4 regions of the Paenibacillus sp. FSL R5-0519 genome follow, and region 2 is predicted to be linked to each of the others. Evidence: riboswitches for the same ligand, from Rfam matches in the RefSeq annotation. Region 2 holds a riboswitch; each other region holds the start of a gene.
What was found. Region 2 has a riboswitch for thiamine pyrophosphate ahead of MKY73_RS12455 (thiamine phosphate synthase). Riboswitches for the same ligand answer to the same signal wherever they lie in the genome.
Positions count from the first base shown of each region.

Region 1: another riboswitch for thiamine pyrophosphate. It lies ahead of MKY73_RS25055 (ECF transporter S component); the one in region 2 lies ahead of MKY73_RS12455 (thiamine phosphate synthase).
Region 3: another riboswitch for thiamine pyrophosphate. It lies ahead of MKY73_RS27345 (ABC transporter substrate-binding protein); the one in region 2 lies ahead of MKY73_RS12455 (thiamine phosphate synthase).
Region 4: another riboswitch for thiamine pyrophosphate. It lies ahead of thiC (phosphomethylpyrimidine synthase ThiC); the one in region 2 lies ahead of MKY73_RS12455 (thiamine phosphate synthase).

Region 1 covers NZ_CP150234.1:5,573,734-5,579,066, forward strand. Annotated here, with positions in the region: gene MKY73_RS25040 (PQQ-binding-like beta-propeller repeat protein) at 1-775, opposite strand, end outside; gene MKY73_RS25045 (energy-coupling factor transporter transmembrane component T) at 876-1,670, opposite strand; gene MKY73_RS25050 (ABC transporter ATP-binding protein) at 1,645-3,222, opposite strand; gene MKY73_RS25055 (ECF transporter S component) at 3,223-3,816, opposite strand; TPP riboswitch at 4,045-4,155, opposite strand; gene MKY73_RS25060 (copper amine oxidase N-terminal domain-containing protein) at 4,322-5,275, shown strand.
Region 2 covers NZ_CP150234.1:2,698,474-2,703,806, reverse strand. Annotated here, with positions in the region: gene MKY73_RS12475 (ThiF family adenylyltransferase) at 1-186, opposite strand, end outside; gene MKY73_RS12470 (thiazole synthase) at 183-950, opposite strand; gene thiS (sulfur carrier protein ThiS) at 953-1,156, opposite strand; gene thiO (glycine oxidase ThiO) at 1,153-2,388, opposite strand; gene MKY73_RS12455 (thiamine phosphate synthase) at 2,403-3,098, opposite strand; TPP riboswitch at 3,292-3,401, opposite strand; gene MKY73_RS12450 (ABC-F family ATP-binding cassette domain-containing protein) at 3,477-5,027, opposite strand; gene MKY73_RS12445 (hypothetical protein) at 5,165-5,333, opposite strand, start outside.
Region 3 covers NZ_CP150234.1:6,098,276-6,103,608, reverse strand. Annotated here, with positions in the region: gene MKY73_RS27350 (thiamine-binding protein) at 1-287, opposite strand, end outside; gene MKY73_RS27345 (ABC transporter substrate-binding protein) at 552-1,592, opposite strand; TPP riboswitch at 1,812-1,924, opposite strand; gene MKY73_RS27340 (phospholipase D family protein) at 2,169-3,569, shown strand; gene MKY73_RS27335 (MFS transporter) at 4,463-5,333, opposite strand, start outside.
Region 4 covers NZ_CP150234.1:5,866,627-5,871,959, forward strand. Annotated here, with positions in the region: gene MKY73_RS26310 (zinc ribbon domain-containing protein) at 1-26, shown strand, start outside; gene MKY73_RS26315 (hypothetical protein) at 445-612, shown strand; gene MKY73_RS26320 (hypothetical protein) at 789-1,478, shown strand; gene thiC (phosphomethylpyrimidine synthase ThiC) at 2,007-3,791, opposite strand; TPP riboswitch at 4,208-4,321, opposite strand; gene MKY73_RS26330 (IclR family transcriptional regulator) at 4,470-5,213, opposite strand.

The sequences.
Region 1 (5,333 bases), 2.9 Mb from region 2:
AATCCGGTTTGCCTAACCACCCAGCCACTTGTTTGGAGGTGGTTGCCTTGTTCAGCTTAATATCCGTCAAATGACGAATAACCGAAGTCGGTAGCGATGTATTCTGTTGGAACCAACCATCAGCCACATTCTTCCTCTGCTCTAGAGCCTCTGCCTTGATCCAGAAGAGTCCTGGCCGATACGTGGAGGATTCTTTACTCCAGGTTCGTGGAGCAATGGAGACGCCATACCATCCTTTCCACTTTGCAACAATAACAGCTTTACTTGTTAACGCTTTCTCAAAAGTCCAGGTTGTAGCACTGTCTGGAGCCAGATACAGCTTGCTGCCCGATTGAAGGGTGAGACTTTGCGGAGCTGTTTCCGTCATGCTTCTGCTCTCCTTCATTGCATACCAACTTGGCAGCCAGAAGTCTCCATGATCGGATGACTTAAGCTGCAACCACTCGCCTCGAACCGATGCCAACCTATACTTCTCGTTTTTTGTTGTATAGTATTCAATCTTCATTTGGTCAGGAGCCACACTGCTGTCCCTCCTGTTTTGAAACAGGGGAATATCATTCATGAGCGTAACGGATTCTCCTTGTTTATAAGCCAACTTTGTTGATAAGGCTTGGGGACTTGCTCCCAAAGCTTGGGGCGTTGTAACCGAAGCTTGTCCTCCAAGCACTACCTTTTGTGAATCCAGCAGCATCCATCCCATCAACAGTACAGCTGATAATCCAGTCATGGTCATCCACTTGTACCCCATTCCCTGCCAGTCAGGACCCGTCTTCACTCTCGTTCATCCCCATCCATTAGAAGTTATTTCCATATAGACGTTGTGCGAAGGAAAAAGTTACCGTTTACCTCAATATATTTCTCTCTATCTCCCAGTATTACCTTACATCTACCATCGTAGCATGATAAGGAAAGGTGATCCCAATGTAATAAGCAGCTGTTAAGGTGAGGATATAATAAAATACAAACCACAGATCAGCTCGGGAATAGCCCATCTGAATGTAATACGTTCGGCTCGCCCCATCCGTGAATCCCTTCGCTTCCATCGCTACCGCCATTCGCTGTGCACGGCGAATGCTCTGTGCCAGCAGAGGAATAGCATAACGCTTGAGTGTACCATACACGTTCCAGTGCGAACCGCGCTGCATTGTTCCACGAATACGAATAGCGTAACGGAGCGTCTGGAATTCATCCAGCAAAATGGGGATCATGCGCATCGCGGCCAGAAAGCTATAGGCATATTTTGCAGGAAGCTTCCACTGCTGCATCAGGGAATAAAACAGCCGTATCGGCTTGGTCGTAAGACCAAAGAGTAACCCAGCGGCTGCCATGCTCAGCGAGCGAAATCCCAGATGTAATCCGCGATAAAAGCTCTCTTCCGTAATGTGTATCAATCCCCACTTATACCATGTGGTCTCCCCCTTACCAAACATCATCATGCCTGTAGATGTGGAGATAAACACCAGGATGAACGGTGATGCGTACAGGATCAATCTGTACCACGGGTGCCCTGTCCAGCCCAGCAACAGCATCATCGCTATCGCAACGTTGGCCATCACATTCAGATTGTGAATAAGGATAACGATGACAAACATTATCGTCAGAATAATCATCTTCAATCCAGGATTGACGGCATGAAGCCAGGTTTCACGATGAGGAAACGACAGCTGCATCAGACAACCTCCCTTCATCTACCGTCCAGATTCGGGTGCAATATCTTTTTACAATTTCACGATCATGGGTAACCATAACGATAGCTGTTCCTTCACGCCGCAGTTGCTCCAGTTGTGCCAACATGGCGAATGTATTGCGGGCATCCTGTCCGAATGTGGGTTCATCCAGCAACAGAATTCGCTGCTCTCTGACCAATGCAGAGGCCACACTCAAACGTCGTTTCTGTCCCATTGATAATTGATAGGGGTGGCGCTCGGACAAGTCGATTAGTCCAAATTGATTCAGCATATGATCCGTCCTGGCATGTCTTTCTTCCGTTGTAAGCCTGCCCCCCAGCAATGAGAATTCCACTTCTTCCGCCACGGTGTTGGTTACAAATTGAAACTCCGGGTTCTGAAAGACAAACGCAATCTGATCTGCAAGCTGTTCCGTTTTGCCAGAAGGCTGACCGTGCACCTCATAATGACCTGTTGTTTTCAGAATATTCATCAGAGATAACAACAATGAACTCTTGCCAGCTCCATTGGCTCCGACAATACCAATCCAATCTCCGTGCCATACCTTGGCCTGTTCCACCTGAATGAAAGGTGTTTTTCCACGCCATCCGGTGAACTGCTGCAAGTCCAGTACAGGCCGATGTGACGACGATACAGACGATAAGGATGAGACGTGAGCTAGGGGTAATCTCCCCGTTGCATCGGATAAGCCAAACGATTGCCGTCCTTCCAGGCTCCGAAAGCCCTGATTTTCACTGACTAGATAGTCACCAGTCATATTTTCCTTTTCTTCCTTCGTTGCCCTCTCCTGCTCATGCTCTTCCCACACGCCTGGATACCAGATTCCATAAGCCTGCAACTTGCCCCGTTCATCCGTAAATACCTGCTGTGCTGGCCCATCCGCCACAATCTTCCCTTCAGTTGATAACACAATGATGCGGTTGACCATATCTACAATCTCGTTTATTTTGTGTTCAACGATGATGATCGTTTTGTCACTGGCAATCCGTCTAACGGTGTCCCACACTTGGGAAGTACCCTCATCATCCAGCAGTGCAGTGGGCTCATCCAAAAACAATACCTCCGGGTCCATGGCAAGCATCGAAGCAATCGCAAGACGTTGCTTCATCCCCTGAGACATGGACTGGATCAATACACGATTCTGTTCCAAGCATAACCCCACTTGTTGCAGATAGTATTCAATCAGCGCCGGCATCTTTTCACGCGGAATATTCCGATTCTCCAGAACAAATGCGATCTCTTCATCCGTATAGGACATACAGAATTGGGTATCCGGATCTTGGAAGATCACTCCTGCTTTGGCGGGAACCAGAATATCATCACATTTCATCGGGATCTCAACCGAACGTGGTATCAGACCACTCAATATTTGCAATAACGTCGATTTACCGGAGCCACTTGGGCCGAGCAATAGCACTTTCTCGCCTTGACGCACAGAAAGAGACAAGCCTTGAAATACCAAGGCTTTCTCTCCCGGGAACTTGCTTCTTAGATTCGTCACACTTACCGCTTGCGGATTCCCCTCTCCGTTCATCTAATCCAGCGCCTCATAATCCTGTTTGGATACCGGTCTGAGGGAGCGTGTTACACCGGTCAATTCCAATGCTTTGGCGAGATAATATGCGAACACGCCTGCAATCAGGATGCTTCCGATGAAGCGGAATCCAATGAATAACGTATAATTCCAGGCCGAGAGTGAATCGATATAGCCATACTGATAATCCAGCACAAGCGAGGCCGCTGCGGCTCCAATTGCTGCAAGACAAGTGACAAACAGATTGGTTTTACGATACAGGAATGCGGCGAAGAAGATCTCGGCTCCCAACCCTTGCAACAGACCATACACAAGTGTGGACATGCCCCATTCACTGCCCAGAAAAGCACTTACCGTTGAAGCCGCAACCTCGGCCAAGATAGCCACGCCTGGTTTACGAATGATAACAAAAGCAAACGTGCCCGCCATAAACCACATGCCGTAGATCATCTGCTCCGCATGAACGCCGAATGGTTTCATCAAGTCATACGTAGGCCCCCATATCTTGTAAATCACCCCAAACACCACTGCGATTACGATGGTTACCAGAATATCCGTTAATTTCAATCGTTTGTTGCCTGTTGTTGTTGCCATGTTCTCTACGTCCTTCCTTTGTTCCCTGTGGGGGTTGTAAAAATAAACGAAAAAGCCTCCCCGGTTCCGGGCAGGCCTAACACGCAGTATACAATCCTCACAATGATGTATTGGGTGGATGTCAAAAATACGGAATATCAACCATTCCTCTCCGCCCTGGCAGATACACCACCACAGTTCAAAAAGGTCTGTTGTTCATCCACGTTCATTCCTACACTTCACCCTTACATACTGCAAATCCATGTTCTCTACGCTGGCATTACCCAGATCAGATGTACGGTCAGCGGCACAAGGCCACTCTCTCAGCCCAACTTCATTGAGCTCCCGGTTCACTTATTTCATTGCTTCTAATGTACATCAGATGGGTATTTGTGACAATCCCCAGAAAGTCATCATGCTTCGTATGGGGTAATGGGAAGGGAGATATCTGAAAATTTTCTTTCCATAATATGCAACATTTAGGTTATGTAATGCGTCTTAAATGCTAGAAGGGAGATGGATAATAATGAAAAAGTACAACTCTGTTTGGCAGGTTAAAACATGGAAAATGATTCTTGCCGCTTCGATACTCACCGCAGGCACGGCACCTGCCTTACTCTCATCCACTGTGGCGGAAGCCGCTGCAACTAAACCTAATCCGACAGCCTATATTAACAATGTTAAAGCTCAATATGATGTTGTCATACGGCAGGGGGTTACGTACGTGGCATTGACTGAGCTTCAATTCCTCGGCAACTATACGTTTGGCTACAATAACAAAACCAAAGAGATCAGCATTAGCACAGGCAGTGATAAGTATATCCTTACACCAAACAGCAAAACAATGAAGAAAAATGCCCAAAGTGCGACATTGTCTTCAGCGCCGATTCTCGTGAATGGCAAAGCGATGCTTCCGCTCCGTGCCATCGGTGAAGCTTTTGGTGCCAAGGTGCAGTGGAACCAGAAGGCCAAGGAAGCTTACATTTACACTACCGATGCTACTCTTGTAAAAGAATATAACAGTTCCGATCTGACTGTGGCGCGTGAAGCCGCACTTCATCTGCCACGCTTCTCTGAACTGGGACAAGCCCGCCTTGATATTCGCACCCCTCTGGGTCCGGTGGATTCATCCATTAAATACATTTTTGAACAAGGCAAAAAGGATCGTTTCTTCGTTATCGAGGACAACGATCTGGTCAGTTATTATATCCACAAAAATGGAAGTGCCCTGCTGCAATGGCAGGCCAACATCAGCAATAATGCCGGAACCGTCGGTGACCTGTTCTTTATTAAAACCAAAGCCGTCGCTGAAGCAGGAACTCGTCCTTCCGTAGCAGGTCAAACACTCGTATCATTTAAATACTCTCGCATGCTTGAAGAAACCTCCTACGAGATCATGAACAAATCGGGCTCCATTGATACCGGTTCTGATGTTCCCGAAAAAGGCAAAGTCATCGTTGAAGTTCCGGGAGAAAAATAATTTGAGCCTCCAATATGACATATGGCTCAACAAAACAATACTATGACATTAGCATTAC
Region 2 (5,333 bases):
TATGTGCCCGACGCCTGAACGTACTAACGTTTCGGCAATCCCTGTTCCGAGTGCGCCAGCGCCTACAATTAAGACTCTGCTGCCCTTTAATCTGTCCTGGCCTTCCTTGCCAAGTGGCGCATACCTTTCCTGTCTGGAATACCGGTCGGCCTGCTCGGAGGAAATTGATTGTTGTTGATCTATCATGTATGAACCATTCCTTCCACCGGACTACTGGCCGCTGCATAACGCTTCACAGGAATCATGCCTGCCTCATATGCCAGTCTACCTGCCTCTACACCCATTCGCATCGCTTTAGCCATATTCACCGGATTTCCTGATCCGGATACTGCTGTATTCAACAATACACCATCTGCACCAAGTTCCATGGCATAAGCAGCATCTTTTGGAGAGCGCAACCCTGCATCCACAATCACAGGCACAACGGCCTGCTCAATGATGATCTCAAGATTATAGGGATTAATAATGCCTCTACCTGCTCCGATGGGAGAAGCGCCAGGCATTACGGCATGTACGCCAAGCAATTGCAGCCTTTTGGCCAGAATGACATCATCTGAAATATAAGGCAATACGGTGAAGCCCTTTTCAAGCAAAATTTCGCAAGCCTTGTACGTTTCAATCGGATCTGGGAGCAATGTCTTTCCATCTCCGATGACTTCGACTTTTATCATATCACAAAGTCCCGAAGCCCGCGCAAGCTCGGCGATCCGCACTGCCTCTTCCGCAGTGGAAGCCCCGGCCGTATTCGGAAGAAGCGTGTATTGATCCAGATCCAATGTATCCAGAAAATGCTTCTGGTTACGTTCCTCCAGATTCAGACGACGAACAGCAAAGGTTAAAACTTCCGTTCCAGAAGCATCCACAGCCTGACTCTGCACTTCAAAATCCGAAAACTTGCCTGTTCCGAGCAATAATCTGGACTCAAACGTATATTTACCAATGTTCAACATCATCAACCGCCTCCTACAAAATGTACAATCTCGATTCGATCGCCTTCTCTTAATGCCGTTGTCTCATGATACTCACGCGTTAAGATGTTCCTGTTCAGCTCTACAACTACAGTCTTGACTTGCAGGTCAAATGATTGGAGCAGTTTATCCACTCGATTCATGCTGTCTTCAATCTCCATCCGTTGACCGTTAACGATGATATTCACTGCACCACTCCCTTTCTGTTCAAACGCTCTGGATTCAGCGCTTCAATTCCGAGTTCTTCTGAGCTTTTGCCAGCGATTAACTCCGCGATAAGCCTGCCTGTTATCGCACTTAGCAAAATACCATTACGGTAATGCCCAAAGGCAGCGAACAGTCCAGGTATACTCTTGCATGCACCTATATAAGGCAGCCCATCTGGCGTTGCCGGTCTTACACCTGCCCACGCTCGCTTAAATTGCGCTTCTTTCATCCCGGGTACCCAGTGGGTAGCCGCTGTTAGCAGCTTCTGAACACCCTGTACAGAAACATTCAAATCCGTTCTGCCCGGCAGACTGGTTGCCCCGAGCCAAACTTCGCCATTGGCTTTGGGAACAATATAGACATCCTCTGCATAAACCGTTCTGTCAGGTCTGTACCCTGCATGTTCATCTGAGAACTGAACAGCAGCTATTTCTCCTTTTACCGACCACACAGGTAAGCTCAGATTCACATGTCTCATCAATGCTTCACTCTGTAATCCAGCCGCTATAACGACATGTTTGCACGTTATCTCACCGATCGATGTGGTGATCCCCTGCACGCCGTGTTCGTTTGCTTGTACATTTATATCCTGTATGTCCTCCATAAACCGCGCGCCCATGGCTTGAGCAGATTCCGCATATGCCCTAGTTAGATGGACAGGAAGGATTTCACTCTCGTATGGTCTGTAGTAGGCTCCGTATGTATCTCTGTTAAGCCACGTTGCCTCCTGTTGCACAACCGAACGATCCCACCACACCTCATCAACAGACAAACCGGAATTTCGATTGTTCTTATAGCGGCTTAATTCACTGTATGATCGAAAAGGGGTCAAGAATCCATGGCGTTGCAGGCCGACCTCTACCCCACTGAGGGTATCCATTATCCCTTGTTGCTCAATAAGTAACTGTCTACTCTGCCTGGCAAGCTTAGCCATCAAAGGATGAGCAAAATCCTCACTATCTGGCGCCAGCATTCCAGCCGCTGCGCAAGAAGTGCCTCCCGCAATCGCGGAACGCTCCAGCAACAAAACACCCTGTCCACGGGAAGCAAGCTCATACGCAATGGCACAACCAACGACACCTCCGCCTACAATAATCGTTTCTACATGAATCTTATCCGGATTATCAGGTACACTTTTGCTTCTTGATTCCGTTTCAGAGTTCAGTTGATGACTGAAATGATTCCTGTTCTGACCCGTTACGATCTCATTCATCCTCTTATCTCCTTTCACCGGCTTAGACTTCCTGTAGCAACGATAGCCTGCCTTAGTGATGCAGCTGCCCGATCCGGGGAATCGCTCGACCATACATTTGAGATCACGGCGACTCCCTGTGCCCCAGCAGAGCGAATCGCGTCGATGTTTCCCGGCTCTATGCCTCCGATCGCGATGACAGGAATGGAGACACCTCTGCATACTTCATCAAGAGCATATAATCCTCTTGGTTCTAGATCTGGCTTGCTGTTGGTCGCGAAGACATGCCCAAAGAAAAGGTAATCAGCTCCCTGTTCTTCAGCGATTTTTGCCTCATCGATGGAATGAACAGATACACCCAGACGATATCGCTGCATTTTGCTTATGACAGCAGGGTTGTATTTACGTATCGCATCTTGCCCCCAATGAACACCGCCATAGAGATCATTCTCTGAGGGCAGTTCTGAACCATTGATAACGATGCGACAAGATGGAATACCAACATTACGCATACTTTCAGCCCAACCGATCTTGTCTTGCCATGTAAGTTGTTTCTCTCGTATGTGAATATAGTCCACCCATGGCCAAACATCCTTGGCTGCTTTTACAAAAGATGCTCGATCTCCTGCACCCGTAGATACAACATGCAATTCAAATGATTCGTGAACATGCTCATGAAAAATTGCGGTACCCTCCCTCTCCTTCCAGGCGTGAATGCTATGAAAACACAAAAAAAGCCACTCCCGTAGGGGAGTGGCTGCGTATGAATTATAGGATCAGATCACTGACTGATGCATACAGTTCATTTCGTGCAGTACAGCTAAAGACCTATAGCCATAACGTTATACACGCAACTGCATGTTTCAATTCGCTAAGCAGACGGTTGAAATCTTTTCGAGTTGCCGTTTGCTCACGTCATTCACTGAAACGCGCTCGCCACTTCCCTACGCTGGTATGATCCAGATCAGGTGCAAAGGGTCCGGAATCGCATTCTTCCATCTCAGCCGCATCGTGCGGCCCCCCTAGTGTTCATATGAAGTTGTAGCCTATGTTACCATAGACGGATTTTTTTGTCACCGTCATTTCTGTTAAACATGGTCTCAAATCATCTAGTTTTTCTCAGACCATTCTTCGACATTCCATGTTTTGGTGACCCAACCCTCGTAAAAATCAGGTTCATGAGATACCAGTAACACCGTTCCCTTAAAATCTTGCAAGGCACGCTGTAACTCCGCTTTGGCTGTGACATCCAAATGGTTTGTCGGCTCATCGAATAAAATCCAGTTGCTTTCGCGCATCAGGAGTTTGCATAAACGAACCTTGGCTTGTTCTCCACCACTCAGCATGTTGAGCGGACGAGTAATGTGCTCATTCTTTAATCCGCAGCGAGCGAGATGACCCCGGACCTCATTCTGAGTCAAATGTGAAAACTCATTCCAGACATCCTCGATCGGCGTGATATTTCCAGCACGAACCTCCTGCTCAAAATAGGCCGTTTCGAGATAATCTCCCAAAAAGGTCTTTCCACTCAGTGGAGATATTTTCCCGAGGATGGTTTTCAGCAGTGTCGATTTACCCACACCATTACAGCCTACAATGGCAATTTTCTCACCACGTTCAATCGTCATCGTCATTTTGGGCAGCAAAGGATACGTATATCCAATTTCAAAATCAATACCCTCAAAGACCGTTTTGCTACTCGCGCGGGCATCCTTGAATTTGAACGTTGGTTTAGCCGCTTCATCCGGGCGATCAATACGTTCAATCTTGTCCAGCTGTTTCTCGCGGCTCTTCGCACGACCTGAAGTTGAAGCCCGCGCCTTGTTACGCTGAATGAAATCTTCCTGTTTCTTGATGTACTCTTGCTGCTTCTCGTACGCATCAATATGCTGAGCTTTATTCATATCAGCCATCTCCAGGAACTTGTTATAGTTCGCTGCATATCTCGTTAATTTGGCAAATTCCAAATGATAAATGACATTTACGACTTCATTCATGAATTCCGTGTCATGGGAGATTAGGAGAAATGCATGCGGGTAGTCCTTCAGGTAACGTGACAGCCATTCAATATGCTCAACATCCAGATAGTTGGTTGGCTCATCCAGTAACAGAGCTGTAGGTTTTTCGAGCAGAAGCTTGGCAAGCAGCACCTTGGTGCGCTGTCCACCACTTAGAGCTGCGACATCTCGATCAAGACCAATTGCAGACAAACCAAGACCATTGGCCATCTCTTCAACTTTTACGTCAATCAGATAAAAATCGCCCTGTTCCAGTTGTTCCTGAATATCGCCCATCTCTTCCAGCAACTGCTCCAGCTTATCTGGATCTGCATCTGCCATCTGGTCCGTAATATTCATCATTTGTTTTTCCAATTCAAGCAACGGAAGGAAAGCATCCTTAAGCACATCACGAATCGTTTTGCCTGGCGTAAGCTTGGTGTGCTGATCCAGATATCCATAACGGACCTTAGGTGTCCATTCCACTTTTCCACTGTCTTTAAGCAATTTACCGGTAAGGATGTTCATTAATGTGGATTTACCAACACCATTGGCACCAACAAGTCCTACACGCTCTCCGGCGAGTAAACGAAACGATACATTTTTAAATAACGTGCGATCTCCAAAATTGTGACTCACGTTCTCTACTGACAATAAACTCATAAGATGAGGTTGCTCCTATCTATTAGACATTACTTTTATTATGGTTCCGAACCCCTATTCTAGCACAGGTCTCGTCTTTTCTGAAAGTAATGTAAACAGTTCAGGAACTCCTTCCAAGATTTTGTCATGTTCGCAAGCTAACGATTAGAGCAGTTATATTCGAAATAGCCTTGTGCAGCTGCTTGTCTTCCGTCTGTGAACACCTCTTCGGCACGGTAACCATTACCACATGTGGAGGGATAGTAGTACTTGATACCCGTTAAAGGATCTACTCCACCTACGATGGCCGTTTTCTTCACAAGTCTG
Region 3 (5,333 bases), 3.2 Mb from region 2:
CGGTACTTCTCCGTCAGGGTATCCATGCTGAAACCAGTAGGGCTATGGGCGATTTTGATCTGGGAGATGATGCTTGGGCTGCCAGCCTCCACAAGTACCTCGTGCATCTTACGGACAACCTCCAGCAGTTCCTCCAATTCCCCCTCCATCGTGGTGTCGAGCGCGTTCACCTGATATTTCAGGCCAGATTGCTGAATAACTTCAATGGCGCGATCTACGTATGGATATGAGTTCTCGCCATTTGGCGTTTTTGGAATAACCTGAATGCTAAGTAGTGTGCTTGCCATGAGAGATCACTTTTCCTTTCGGGTTGGGTTATATAAGCTGAACCTAGGGAATTTACACTTTACCACTTCGATTGCAGTACCCTCTTCCGATCGCTGTTATCCCCAGATTTCTTGAATCCATTTTCAATGGGGAAATCCGGGGATAGCGTATGCTTCCGATGAAGCTTTCTTTCAGAAAGCTTTTAGGCGAACACTCCGTTTCTTCAGATGGGTTCTGCATTCTTCGTTCTTGTGCACATAAAGGTCAACTTAACAGCTAGATTATTATTGGGGTAGAAACTCGTTCGTATATGCTTTGCTCACATCGATCTGTTCATCCAGCAGTTTTTTGCTAAACATCCAGTCCGTGTAGTTCTGCCACACTTCCTGTTTCTGTTCTCCCCAGCGCGGGGCGTCATCCGTGTACTTCGGACTCAGCCATTTCTGGCTTGCCAGTACCAATTCCTTGTCCAGATCCGGGACGGCTTTGACCAGGATGTTCGCTGCTTCTTCGGGATGATCAATCGCGTATTGATACCCTTCGGAAGTGGCTTTCAGGAATGCTTTCACCAGCTCAGGGTCGTTCTGAATCGTCTGCTCGTTCGTTACGAGGACAGGCGTGTAGTAATCCAGTGCATCGGAATAATCCTTCACATATAACATGTCGATCGGTTCCCCGCGCAGTTCAGCTTCAATCCCCGTCCAGGCATAGAAAATCCACGCAAAATCAATGTCCCTTTTTACTGCGGTGAAAAAGTCGGCGTCACCCATGTTAATGTTTTTTACTTTGGATACATCCGCACCTTCGCCCTCCATAATGGATTGCATCACGGCTTCTTCCACAGGGGAACCCCACCCGCCATAGGTTTTGCCTTCAAAATCTTTCGGCGACTTGATATTCCGATCCGCAGGAGCAGCGAACCCGGATGTATTATGCTGAATCACTGCTGCGATGGAGACGAGTGGAACACCCTGTGTGCGGGCTTGGGTTACACTCTCCTGATAACTTACGCCAAAAGGCACTTCATTGGATGCAACCATCGTATCTGCGCCGCCGGCACCTGGCTGAACAATCTCCACGTTCAAGCCTTCGGCCTTATAAAAACCTTGGTCTACGGCCGCATACAAGCCGGTATGATTCGTGTTTGGTGTCCAGTCGAGCACCACTTTAATATCCTTCAGGGCTGCGTTGTCGCCCTCATTGCTGCTCTCCGTATTCGTGCTGCCGTTCTGTTCAGCCGGGGCAGCTTCTTTACCGCCACATGCGGCCACAGTCACCAGTAGTACACATAAGAGCAATAGTCCCATTGTTTTACGCCATTTCATCTGTGATTCTCTCCTTCGGTATGTCCGGCCAGTGGCACGGGTACTCCTTGGCTTCATATCCAAGCTTCTTGCATAAATCGACAGATTTATACCAGCTATGATCCGGATAACGTCACTTTTTTTAGCTCTCTGGCTATATAAAAGAACATTAAAAAAGCGCCCCGTAATCCGGGACGCGTGCAGGCGTTAGAGAGGTGGCGTTCAGCCATAGGGCTGTGCCATTTCGATATACTCCGATTCCTACGCTGGCATGATCCAGATCAGGTCTAAGGGTTAGTATCTTGGTGGGATACACTCTCAGCCGGCCAATTCCGACTCCCCTGGGAAACTATGAAGTTACGGGCATTACTAGGTGTAATTATAGGCCAGAGGCCCAGTTGTGTCCAGTCAAGAACTGGATGGGAACGGATTTCGGGTCATCGTCTACTTGCTTCTAAGCCGCTTCGGTGATTAGTTTTTGATCGTTTGGCCTTGAGCCGAGCAGCTTGATTCATTTAAACAACATAATTTAGAGACAAAAGGAGATAGTACTGCTATACCAATAATTACTTTTACATAAAAATGGGGGAGTACTGAATGATCCTTAAAACCATAATCGCAATGATTCTGTGTTATAGTGCCTACGTTTTTTTCACAGCCTACCTTTTATTTTTGGTTCCGTCTCCATCTGCTATTGAAAATACGGATATACAAAAATCGTTAACAGAAGGAAGTACAACAGATCGTGTAATGCTCCTGGAGGACGGCTTTCAATCGGGTCAGGTGAGAATCCAGACCATTCGAGAGGCAAAAACAAGCATCGACCTGGCCTATTACTCCATTCAAAAAGGAAAAACATCTCAGCTTTTTTTTGCTGCTTTATTCGATGCGGCTGATCGGGGGGTTCAAGTTCGAATCATTTTAGACGGGATTTTTCACAGCATGCGCGGAGAATTGCGTGATATTCCAGATGCCATTGCAGCTCATCCCAATGTGGAATTAAGATATTATGAACCACTCCACCTATTTATGCCATGGACATGGCATAATCGTCTGCATGACAAGATCCTTCTTGTAGACAACACATATGGCATCATTGGCGGCCAAAATATTGGTGATAAATACATGGCATTGCAACCCCCAAAAGACTATGTTTTTGATCGCGATGTCCTTGTTTACAATGCAAACGATAATACGAACAGCACGGTTGTTGAAATGAAACAATATCTAGATCAGTTATGGAACCATCCATTCACCAAACCAGAAAAACATGCAAAACGTCAGCATCATGCAAAAGGGTTAAAAGAGCTGGCTCAACTGGCCGAGTTATATAAAGAAGCACAGGCTCAGAGCGATCCTTTTGTGAAAGTGTTGCCTAAGGAGTGGGTTCGAGGAGCGCTTCATTCCGACCACGTTGCTTTCATTCACAATCCAATCAAAAGACTGTATAAAGACCCGATCATGTGGAGAGCATTTGTTCATTTCGCCAATCAAGCAAACTCGAAAGTATACTTTCAGACGCCATATGCCATTCCCACTAAGAAAATGGAGAAAGCAGTACATCTGTCGATGAATCCAAAAGCAGAATGGATCATGCTAACCAATTCAATCCAGCAGACCCCTAACCCTTTGGCTTTCGCGGGATACTTAAGCTCTAAGGAAATGTTGCTTGATACCAGTCTGGCCATTTATGAATACCAAGGCCCTTATTCCATACACGGCAAATCATTTGTCATGGATGATTACCTCAGCATGGTTGGTTCGTATAATCTTGATCCCAGATCTGCCTTCCTCAATACCGAATCCGCTGTGGTCATTTCCGGTTCTGCATTCGCCAACCAACTAACAGAGGCTATGGATATCAAACGTGCGCATAGTACACTTGCGGTTAAAGGTGAACATCCAGCAGAATCTACGAATCAGAAAGGCTCTGTTTTCAAACGAATAGCAATCACAGCGTTATCCAAACTGTCTTTTCTCTGGAAATTTATGTTGTAGTAAAAAACAGGGTAAACAGAGAGGATGAGAGAATTGCCAACGAGCAAGAAGGAACAAATTATTTCGGCTTAATGATGTGTACAGGAATGGTCCTGGTGATGATGACTTTCAATCTGTGGCACACTGGGATACTTGGCAAGTTGTCCCCGCTTGAGATTCTGTTTCAATTCCTATTGTGTTTTGTCGTCGCTTTTCTGGTGGAGTCCTTCATTGTTGGCCCTGTAGCGAGAAAAATTTGCATTTTCCATCCCTTTTGACAAGTCCAACAAGATCCTTGGTGTGCTGGTCATGTCATTTTTCATGGTGATTGGTATGGTTCTGATCATGTCCTTGTATGGAATGATCTCGGCGTATCTCGCGGACCAATTAAATGGGTATCTGTACTTGGTACGTATCTTCATACTATTACTCGTAATTTCAGTCTGGCACTTCCATATCAGTTGATCATTCTGGGGCCACTCGTCCGATATGTATTCGGTAAATTCATCAAGAGCAACGGTCATATAATGCCTGCTGTTAAAAAAAAGTATGTAATTCCGATGGCCTAAAGTATTTCCTGGGCAATCTTGTGCAAATGAATAGATCGTAACGAATCGAGAACACCTTATTAGGTCGGTTCTTGGGAATGAAAAATCTAACGAATCTCAGCGGCGTTAATATGCCAAAAAACTGCAACAAGACCTTGATTTGAAGCTAATTATCTACAATAACGTTTCTGGGATTCGTTAGATTTCAAACATACAGAAATGGAGCGGAATAGCGTGTGATGGGTTCGTAAAAAACAGAGTAACGCTACCAAAAATGTCTACCGTCAAGTCATGACAGTAGACATTTCGATTTCTTTAATAGGTAATTCTGATTCTATGGCTCTGGACTCTATCGACCCATAGCTGTTAAGTCGCTGGATCGACAACATGTTTGTTCTGCCAATGATACGTGATCACGCTAATGACAAGCAGGCCAACTGCAAAGATAGCAAGCATCCATGCAGACTGATTAACTTCCAGATGATCAAGACTCCATCCCGTGGTCAAAGGCAAAATGGCACCGCCAACCCCACCTGAGGCAATCAAAATGCTGGGTGTGGATTCTTCGGTTCCAGGCAACAGTTTACTGGCGAAGACAAGGGCAATGGAGAAGATGCCTGACATCGCAAGTCCGAGTAGCAAGATAATGAGAAACGCAGACCAGATTTGGTCTGTAAATGGAAACACCATTAACAAAAGCACAGACGCAAGACAACTGTACAGCACATAGACGCGGTACTGGAATTTCTCTGCGATATATCCCGCGAAGAGTCGTCCTACAGACATGGCAATCCAGAAGCAGGTGACACTAAGCGCTGCTCCGGCTTCCTTCATGTTCATTTTCTCAATCAGGATCGCTGGCATGAAGTTTGCAAGGCTCATCTCGGTGCCAACATAAAGGAAGAAGAACAGGACGAACAGAACCAGAAGAGTCAGGTTGCGTCCACGATAGGTTGAACCGGGTATACGGGGATCTGCGGAATGCGGTTCACCTGATGCCCCGGCAGTGTGACTGTGTCTCGAAGCATCGGCTGGCTTCCGTCGCTCCAGAACCTTGTCCAGCTCACCGAATGATCCTTTCGCCCAGAAAGCAAAGGTCAGCGCTGCACAGATCGCAACAACGAGAAAGGATAAACGCCAGTATCCGGCAGCAATCAGACCGCTGGCCATGAGCGGCATGACCATCGCTCCGATCCCGAATAACACTTCCAGTCGGCTCATGGCAACGGCGGTATTG
Region 4 (5,333 bases), 3.2 Mb from region 2:
ATATTGCGGTAAAAGAACGCAGGTAACAGAATTAATTAAATGAGCAAATCTGTAGCTGCCAAGAGATCTTGGCAGTTTTTTTGACATTTTATGAGCAATATACCCCGACCATAGGACCAAGTTAGTTAGCATATATCATACCTAGTCACTTGGACATATGCCTCAGAGGCGAGCACCATTGACTTCCCTAGAATTAGGACCATTCGCATAACAACCGATTCCATCCTCCCACACAAATCCTTTCAAATCAGGTTCTATACTCCTGAATTTCCCTAAAACCGTTTACATCTCCTGAAAACGGGGTAAAATCACTACAATCCAATTGGAATTACGCTTTAAACTCTTCTATTTCGTCTAACAAGTCACATATACCTATATGCGCACCTGGCAGGGTAACCAGTCGAAATACATAATTCACAAATATGCTTCAAAGGAGGAACCAAGATGATCCGCATGCCTATTCAGCAAATGATCCCGTACCATCACCAATATCCGCGCAACACGGCGACCACTGCTCCTAAAAAGGAGAATGAGAACACTCAAGGTCTATCCTTTCATGAAATTTTACAGCAAAAAATGGCGAAGAAAAATGCTTCTCCTTCCCTTAGATAAAATGAAGCTGGACGATTGCCAGTCCGGTTATGAACCGTCTTTCCGCAGCTTGGCGGGAGGACGGTTATTGGCGTTGAATCGCAAACAACTGTACAGTTCTCAGGCATGTTTCTATAATGGTTTAAATATCTACGATTACCATCACATTATACGAACTGTAAAAGGGGATTTAGCACATGATCACCATCGGTTGTTTTCACGCTCACTATTCCAATATCGCCTTAATTGAAGAGACGCTTGCTGCTTATGAAGTTGAATTGGTCCATTACGTCGATCCAGGCCTGGATTGTCTTAAACATGACGCTGACTTTTCCGATGTCGTCATTCAGAAGAAGGTAGCCCAGACGCTCCAATGGATCGCCGAGTGTCATGCCGATGCCATTCTGGTCACGTGTAGCCTGTTTGCGACAGTACTGGAGCAGGAAGCCATACAGGTCCCTGTGCCTGTGATCGGCATAGATGATCCGCTATTGCAGGAGATGCGGCGAGTAAAGGGAGATTACATCATAGCATTCACCAACCCAGCAACCATTGAAGGAACGATGGCACGGGTGAATCAGGCGTTACAGCACGAGGATGAGAATGGGCAGCCACATGTTGCCAAGGCATCTCAGACGGAAGCGGTATGCATCCCTAGGACATTTGAGTTGATTATGCGTGGAGATCGGCAAGGGTATTTCGAAGCGGTACGTGAAGGATTACAGCAGATTGCTGAGCAGTATCCGGGTACAATGGTAGTGGCAGCCCAACTGTCCATGGCTCCCGCAGCCGCACAGGTTACTGCAGACACAGGCATTGCGATTCATAGTCCGCTGGCATTGCTTGCGGCGTATTTGGAGATGAATTTGGGAGTGACTCGACAGTAGTAGGGAATTTGGAGTGAGACATACAATCAATAAAAACATTTAAAAAATCGAATGCTAGGCTCCTTTTGCAAAATAAAAATGCTCTCGAAGAAGAGCATTTCAAATGGTATAATCACTATGTACAGCCAATTTGTGGTGGGAAATAGGCTTACCTCCAGTGGGAGGTGATCCTATGAACTTCTCTTTTAACGACGTAATCGTGTTCGCGATGTTAATTATTGCGCTCCTGACATACATCGATCGAAAAAAGAAGTGACCCGCCACAGGTTGACGGCCTGACGGGTCACTTCATCTGAACTTGCTGCACTCGGAGGAATACCCACCGCAAATGCTGTGCAGGAGTAGCCATTGGCCTGGCTACTCTTATTTGTGTTTACTTACATTCATTTTATTAAACATCTGTCAGACAATCAACCATAATACTGATAAAAAGTATCAGGAAGCTGATCAATACGACGAAGAAGATATGATAGCAGTATGCTCACCTTCAAATGATGTCAGACTTCCCAGCTTGCGCTGTACCCGCGCTTAGGAACGTGTCCGATACTCTTCTGCCTTTTCCTGCATACCCGCTGCTACAGCCTCATTCTCGGACAATCCTTTATCCGCCGCAAAAGCACGAATGTCTTGCGTAATGCGCATGCTACAGAACTTCGGCCCGCACATCGAGCAGAAATGAGCTTCTTTGGCCCCTTCTGCCGGCAGCGTTTCATCATGGTAGGACAGTGCCCGTTCCGGGTCGAGTGACAGGTTAAACTGATCCCGCCAGCGGAACTCGAAGCGTGCCTTGGACAGCGCATCATCCCGGCGCTGGGCGCGTGGATGGCCTTTCGCCAGATCCGCGGCATGGGCTGCGATCTTGTAGGCAATAACCCCTTCGCGTACATCATCCTTGTTGGGAAGCCCCAAATGTTCTTTTGGCGTAACGTAACAGAGCATGGACGTACCGAACCAGCCGATCATGGCCGCACCAATAGCGGACGTAATATGATCGTATCCCGGGGCAATGTCGGTCGTCAGTGGCCCCAGTGTGTAGAATGGTGCCTCTTGGCATATCTCCATCTGAAGATCCACATTCTCCTTGATCTTATGCATCGGTACATGACCCGGGCCTTCAATCATCACCTGCACATCATGCTTCCACGCGATCTGCGTTAATTCCCCAAGTGTAGCAAGCTCCGCCATCTGAGCTTCGTCATTGGCATCGTAGATGCTTCCTGGGCGCAGTCCATCCCCGAGAGAGAACGCCACATCATACCTTTTCATAATTTCGCAGATTTCTTCAAAATGGGTGTACAAAAAATTCTCCTGATGATGCGCCAGGCACCATGCTGCCATAATGGACCCGCCCCGGGACACAATGCCTGTCATCCGCTTGGCGGTCATCGGAATGTAACGCAGCAGCACCCCTGCATGAATCGTAAAGTAATCCACGCCCTGCTCTGCCTGCTCAATGAGCGTGTCACGGTACAACTCCCAGGTCAGCGCCTCAGCCTCTCCATTCACCTTCTCCAGCGCCTGATACAGCGGCACCGTACCAATCGGCACTGGGGAGTTACGAATGATCCATTCCCGGGTGGTATGAATGTTTTTGCCTGTGGACAGATCCATCATCGTATCTGATCCCCATCGTACCGCCCAGGTCATCTTCTCGACTTCTTCCTCGATGGAGGAAGATACAGCGGAATTGCCGATATTGGCATTGATCTTCACGTGAAAATGACGACCAATCAACATCGGCTCACTCTCCGGGTGGTTGATGTTGGAGGGAAGAATAGCCCGTCCACTCGCCAACTCCTGCCGCACGAATTCAGGTTCCACGCCTTCACGGATAGCGGCATACTCCATCTCTGGTGTAATCATGCCCTGCCGTGCATAATGCATCTGCGTGACACAACGCCCAGCCTGAGCACGCAGTGGTTGTCCCCGAAATCCAGGGTATTCCTCTGCCCCGGCTCTCCGCCCTCCAGGCTTTAATCCGTTATCCTCGGGTTGAACGGCTCTGCCCTCATATGCTTCAACATCACCGCGTTCCATAATCCAATGATTTCGGAGCGCAGGTAATCCCTTCCGAATATCCATCTGGAATTCGGGATCGGTCATGGGGCCGCTCGTATCGTAGACACGCAGCGGTTCGTTATGCTCCACCCCTTGGGGAGTATTCGTGTCATGAAGGGCTATCTCACGCTCCGGTACAGCTATGTCCGGCCGTGAGCCCTGAATGTAGACTTTGCGGCTGCCCGGAAAGGGCTGAACCCGTCCGGCCGCTCCTGTTTCCTTTTCCACCTGCTGACCGTTATGTTCCTGTTCCATCGCTTGCTGTCCCGTTTGATTTCCTGTACTCATGTTCGCTCGTCTCCTCCTTAGTGTTCGTTCGCTGGTTTGGTTGGTAGCATCATTGGCTTGCTTACGTACCTATCCCAAATCATGCAGAGCGCAGAGAAGAAAGAGCGATCCTACAGCAGACCAGCGGAGACATTTTCATGTACAGTTCACAACAGACCCGAAGTTAGCACATATCATGGATCTACGCCAAGTACTCTCTTCATCCAAGCCCACTTTCGCAGGTTATTGAAAAAGCAGTCCATGGAGTCTGTGATATATCGCCCGTTCACTGTAATAAAAAAAGCCGGTCCCCGAAGGAACCGACTTGAATGTCCATCACCAATAATGCTCCTGTGTGCAGCTCCTTATCGGAGACCTTCAAGAGTCACATGTGGTGGTTGTGGTCATATCGCCGATTACTTCCCTACGCTGGTATGATCCAGATCAGGTGCAAAGGGTCCGGAATCTCATGCGATTCCGTCTCAGTCCGGACAATTCGGACTCCCCCAGTAACGTTAACAAGTTGCGGCTTACATAAGCCGCCATTCATATTCAATGAAGCTGGCCCCACTGGGCCGTCCATTACAGAGTAGCGCAACCGGAACATAAAAACAACCTTTATATTCCAGATCACCAGCTCAATTGGAGAAAAACCTTACCTCAACATCAGGATAACATAAGCCCCATCTGCGTAGCAGCATCCTTCAACACAGGTGCGTATTCATGCAATGTCTCCTGTGAGAGTCGACTAACAGGCCCTGAGACCGAGAGGGCAGCTGCAATATTGCCTCGGCGATCCATAATCGGTACAGATACCGCAGCAGCTCCCGGCTCACGCTCCTCATAACTCGTCGCATATCCGTTATCCCGGATATCTCCCATTTGCGCCAAATACACCGCCGGATCAATAAACACCGGCCACTCCGGCCCGTTCATCAGTTCCTCACGATCCTCGTCCGTGGCAAACGCCATCAAGACTTTGCTGGATGCGCCAACAGACAGCGGGAGTCTAACACCGACGGGAGCGACCCGGCGAATCGCCTGATCACTTTGCACAGCCTGAATCCGAATCCGCTCACTGCCATCACGCAGGTACAGACTCACGGTCTCCCCCAATCGATCTCTCAGTCGCTCCATCGCAGGCAGCAGCAGAATAGCGGGATCATCACTGCGGGACATATGAGCCGACAGCTCCCAGATTCGGATGCCTAGTCGGTACTTCTCTGTTGCTGCATCGCGGATTACGAACCCACGATCCTCCAGCGTAGCCATCAAACGGTGTACTGTACTTTTGTGCAAGCCGATCTGGCTGGCAATCTCGGTGAGTCCCAGATCACTGCGTGTGGTAAAACATAATAATATATCCAGCGCCCGTTCCACAGCCCGGACGGTTAACTTGCGATCTTCCATGGCATAATGCCCTCCTCATGTTTCATCACATGAAACTTGGTTACATAAATTATATGAGAAACGGTCTCATCTGTAAACCAAAAAGAGTCAAAATTGAAATAGGCCAGCGTGTAAAATTTT